Regions from separate parts of the Embleya sp. NPDC059213 genome, predicted to be linked through region 2. Evidence: riboswitches for the same ligand, from Rfam matches in the RefSeq annotation. Region 2 holds a riboswitch; the other holds the start of a gene.
The links. A riboswitch is a leader RNA that binds a small molecule or an ion and turns the genes downstream of it on or off. The one in region 2 is predicted to bind cobalamin.

Region 1 (2,193 bases), on a different contig from region 2:
CCGGCGACCAGACGTTTTCCGGGCAGCCCGCCGACCGCGGCCAGCGCGTCGAGGTTGGCGGCGGCGGCCCCGGTGAAGTCCAGCGCCAGGCCCTCGATCGGCGCCCGGGCCAGGATCGGCAGCGCCTCGCCGAGGCGGTCGAAGTACGAGGCCACCAACAGCTTGGGCCGGTCGGTGCGGCCGCCGAGATCGCGGTAGACCCGCTTGGCGGCGTTCAGTTCGGCGAAGCTGCGGTCCTGGACCAGGGCGGGCTCGTCGAGCTGCACCCACTCGGCGCCGGCGGCACGCAGGTCGGCGAGCAGCCGGGCGTACACCGGCAACAGCCGGTCCAACAGGGTCAGCGGCTCGAAGTCGGCCGCGACCCCCGGCGCGGGCTTGGCAAGCAGGAGGTAGGTGAGCGGGCCCACCAACACCGGGCGGGCGGTCAGGCCGAGCGCGACGGCCTCCTCGAACTCGGCCACCTGTTTGGCGGAGTTCGCCTCGAAGACGGTGTCCGGCCCGAGTTCGGGCACGAGGTAGTGGTAGTTCGTGTCGAACCACTTGGTCATCTCGAGCGGCGCCACGTCCTGCGTGCCACGCGCCATCGCGAAGTAGCCGTCCAGGGCGTCGACTTCGACGGCGGCGCGATGACGGGCCGGGATCGCACCCACGGCCACGCTGGTGTCGAGGACGTGGTCGTACAGCGAGAAGTCGCCGGTGGGTACCTCGTGGATGCCCGCCTGGGCGAGGCGTTCCCAGTTGGCGCGGCGCAGTTCGGCCGAGGCGTCCCGAAGCGCCTGCGCATCGATGCGGCCGGCCCAGTAGCCCTCGACGGCCTTCTTCAGTTCCCGATTCGGGCCCTGACGGGGATAGCCGTACACGGTGGCACGGGCCGCCGCGGCTGCGGACTTGGTGGTCACGGAACTCTCCTTCGCGAGCCTGTCGACAAGATCCCGGGACGGATCGCAGGCACGAAGGGAATGGCAAACCACACGGGTCACGTCGGTGTACTCCCGCACGTGTCCCACCGGTTGTCCGCCGACCCGCCCACGAGGTCACCGAGATCACCGTGCGCATCGGCGGCGCACGGGCAGTGGCAGGTCTTCGGACTCGCGGGCACATCCGCCAAGGGCGGACACCTACTGGCCGTCGCTTCCCGGACCCGAGTCGGGTCCAGTGCTGGTTGACGGCGGTCGTTCCCACTCACCGCTGCGGGGCAGTCCCGGATTCACACCGGGTTCCCTCTTACGACGCGCCTACCCGGATGGCAGGGCGAACCGACTGCGTGCGACAGCTTAGCCGGCCGAGGGCGCCCCGGGGAGCCACCGCACGAGCCGGATGGGGCGAGCACGCGCCGAAGACGCGGACAACGGCCGGCGACGCATCGGTGGGGCCGGTGTTCGCGATCCGGTGTCGTGTTCGTTCCGACCGGTGGGGAGGACCCGGCGCGGCGGTGACCCTTCGCCGCGGTGCCGAAGTGCCTGGGCCGGCCGGTTTCCACCACAGGGGGAGCCCCACACTCGGGGCTCCCCGCCTGCGGCCGGCACCGGGGCCGGGTCAGGGGACGCACGGGGGAGGGGGAGCGGAGTGGTGAAGGAGGGGTTCAGCGGGAACGGGGTTCCGGCCGCGCCCCATACGGACTGCCGGGTGGCGAGCGGGTCGGGGGCGCCGCAGCCTTGAGCCGGTCCACTGTGTCCTCGAAGGTGGCCTCCTCGACGCCGGCCGCGGCCAGGGCGAGTGCGGACTGCATCGTGTTGGGCGGTTCGGGCGTCGTCGAGCTGCCGGTGGCCGGGATGAACTTGCCGCCGCTGCCGTCGCCGGCGGACCGGGAGGCCGGCCGGCGGGCACCGTAATCGGCGGCCGTGGTGGGGACGTTGGTGGCGGGGTGGCGGGGTGCCGTGGGCTGTGAGCAACCAGGCCGTCATGACCAGGGCGAGCCCGGGGGCTGCCGCCGCAATGCGAGATTTGGCGCCAATACGTGAGATATCAAGGCAAGTCGTAGTGCGCGGAGGGCTTGACGCGACGCAGCACGTTCCGCAGTCGGCGCCTGCCGGCATCGGCCTTGGGCGGGAAGCACTCGAACGGGCGGCACGCGGTCGGTTCAGTGGCCACCCTGGGTCGAGGCCCGGGTGCGCAGTTTCCATGGGTGGAGGCGGACGGTGTCGGGTGGGGTGCGGTCGGCCAGAATGTCGCACAGGAGTTCGGCGCAGGCCT
Region 2 (2,193 bases):
AGCAGCGTCAGGGCGCCGGTCGCGGCGAAGCCCAGCGGTGCCCGGGCGGCCCGCCACAGTCGCCGGGCGGGCACCTTCGCGAACCCGAACGCGATCACCAGCACGGTCGCGGCGACCAGCACCGCGCCGGGCCACGGCGGCAGCGCCACCGCGCATCCGAGCAGCCCGAAGGAGAGCACGGCCTTGTCGGCCGGATGGCGGCGGCGCCACGAACTCGCGTGCGCCGCCGCGTCGATCGGCAACACGGAATCAGCGACCCGGGACCGATACCGGTGCCTCGCCGGTGGTGTCCGCCGGCTCGTCGGGCGTATCCGCCGCCTCCGGCGCGAGTCGGCGCCGGGTGCGCTTGACGCCGAACATGTAACCGACCACGCCCGCGCCGAGGGCGGCCTGCAACGCGAACAGACCGGACTCGATCTCGCCGGACGGCGGTTCGTACAGCGGGCTGAACCACGGTTTGTAGTCCGGGTCGTTCTCGGTGATCGCGGTCTCCGCCTGGGAGTCGGCGCCGGTGAACGGCTCGTCCTTGTGGTCGCCCATCCCGAACACCACGGGCAGCGCCGCGAGCAGCACCACGGCCAGCACGATCAGCAGGTTGATCTTCGTCGAGCGCTTCACTTGCTCTTCTCCTCCTCGCGGGCGACCCGCGCGTCCGTGAGCACGCCGAGGCGGATGAGGTCGCCGCGACTGGACTGCCGCAGCAGGCGTACGACCAGCACGGTCAGCAGACCCTCGCTGATCGCCAGCGGGATCTGGGTGAGCGAGAAGATGCCGCCGAACTTGGCCAGGGCACCGGCGAATCCGCTGTCGGGGTCGGGGAAGGCCAGCGCGAGCTGCACGCTGGTGACGCAGTAGGTGCTCAGGTCGGCGACGAACGCGCCCAGGAACACCGCGACATCCAGCGGCATGGTGCCGCCGCGTCGATCGAGCAGCGAGCGGGCCAGCCGATAGGCGCCGTAGCCGGCCCACGGGCCGACGATGGCCATCGAGAACACGTTCGCGCCGAGCGTGGTCAGCCCGCCGTGCGCCAGCAACAGCGCCTGGAAGAGCAGGGTGATCGTGCCCAGCACGGCCACGATCGGTGGTCGAAACAGGATGGCGCCCAGCCCGGTGCCGGTGGGATGCGAGCAACTCCCGGTGACCGAAGGGATCTTCAGCGCGGACAGGACGAACGAGAAGGCGCCCGAAGCGCCCAGCAGCAGGGTGTTCTCGGGGCGGTCGCGCACCTCGCGGGTGAGCGCGCGGGCGCCGTGTACGACGAACGGGGTCGACGCGACGCCCCAGGCGACGGCGTGTTCCCAGGGTAGATAGCCCTCGGCGATATGCATGAGGAAGGGTCCCTCTCCAACACCTCGTGGACGGACGATCGCCGTGGCCGGTCTCCTGGCTGACGGGTCGTACGTTCACGTCTCCGCCTTCCCGGGGCCGCGCAAGCGGTCCCAGTGGCTTCCCCGAGGCGACGACTCAACGTTTCCGCGGGGATGGAGGAGAACTTCCCGATCACAGTGGCGAGGGCCGCGCCGGCATCGAACCGGCTTCCCGAACACCACGGCGAGCCGACACTAGTGGTCGGATGGACATGGCGACAAGGTGGCATTTGCAAACCGTGCGCAAGGCCACAAGAGGGGCGGAGCGGTCGAGCAATAGCCGCATTCCGGCACGCCGTCGAGGTGCGGGGACGGGCCGTTCGCGGGCGCGACGGGGGAGGGCGGCGGGTGGCACCGACCCGCGGCCCGACACCGCGCGGGCCGCTCAGTCCAGGCCGGGTCCGCGACCGCGGACCACCAGGGTGCCCGCCACCCGGTCGCCGACCCGCTGGCGCCGCTCGCTGGTGAGCACCGCGGTCAGCCCGATCGCCCCGAGCGCGAAGGCGTCGACGAGCAACAGCAGCCAACGGGTCCCGAGTTGGCGTCGGCCGGCGCGTCCCCCGGAGACGTCCACGACGCGGATGCCGAACACCTGCATGCCCCAGGTGCGCCCGTCGTGCTCGGCGGGTCGCAGCACCCAGTACCAGAACAGGATCGCGACCGCGACCACGACCACGCCGGCGGTGATCGTCGCGGTCAGCGGACCGCTGCGGATCGAACCGTCGGGGTGCGTGGGCAGCAGGACGAACAGGAACATCGCGGCTCCGGGCAACAGCGCCGACGCCACCACGTCCACCAGGAACTGGCCGAATCGACGCCACAACAC

Region 1: it holds a riboswitch for cobalamin, as region 2 does, so the genes downstream of both, metE (5-methyltetrahydropteroyltriglutamate--homocysteine S-methyltransferase) here and ACFXMF_RS15030 (energy-coupling factor ABC transporter permease) in region 2, are expected to answer to the same signal.

The regions. Positions count from the first base shown of each region.
Region 1 is NZ_JBHZAV010000001.1:46,468-48,660, reverse strand. It holds gene metE (5-methyltetrahydropteroyltriglutamate--homocysteine S-methyltransferase) at 1-899, opposite strand, end outside; cobalamin riboswitch at 1,075-1,240, opposite strand; gene ACFXMF_RS00220 (LacI family DNA-binding transcriptional regulator) at 2,081-2,193, opposite strand, start outside.
Region 2 is NZ_JBHZAV010000032.1:52,966-55,158, reverse strand. It holds gene cbiQ (cobalt ECF transporter T component CbiQ) at 1-245, opposite strand, end outside; gene ACFXMF_RS15035 (energy-coupling factor ABC transporter substrate-binding protein) at 250-618, opposite strand; gene ACFXMF_RS15030 (energy-coupling factor ABC transporter permease) at 615-1,328, opposite strand; cobalamin riboswitch at 1,356-1,566, opposite strand; gene ACFXMF_RS15025 (RDD family protein) at 1,753-2,193, opposite strand, start outside.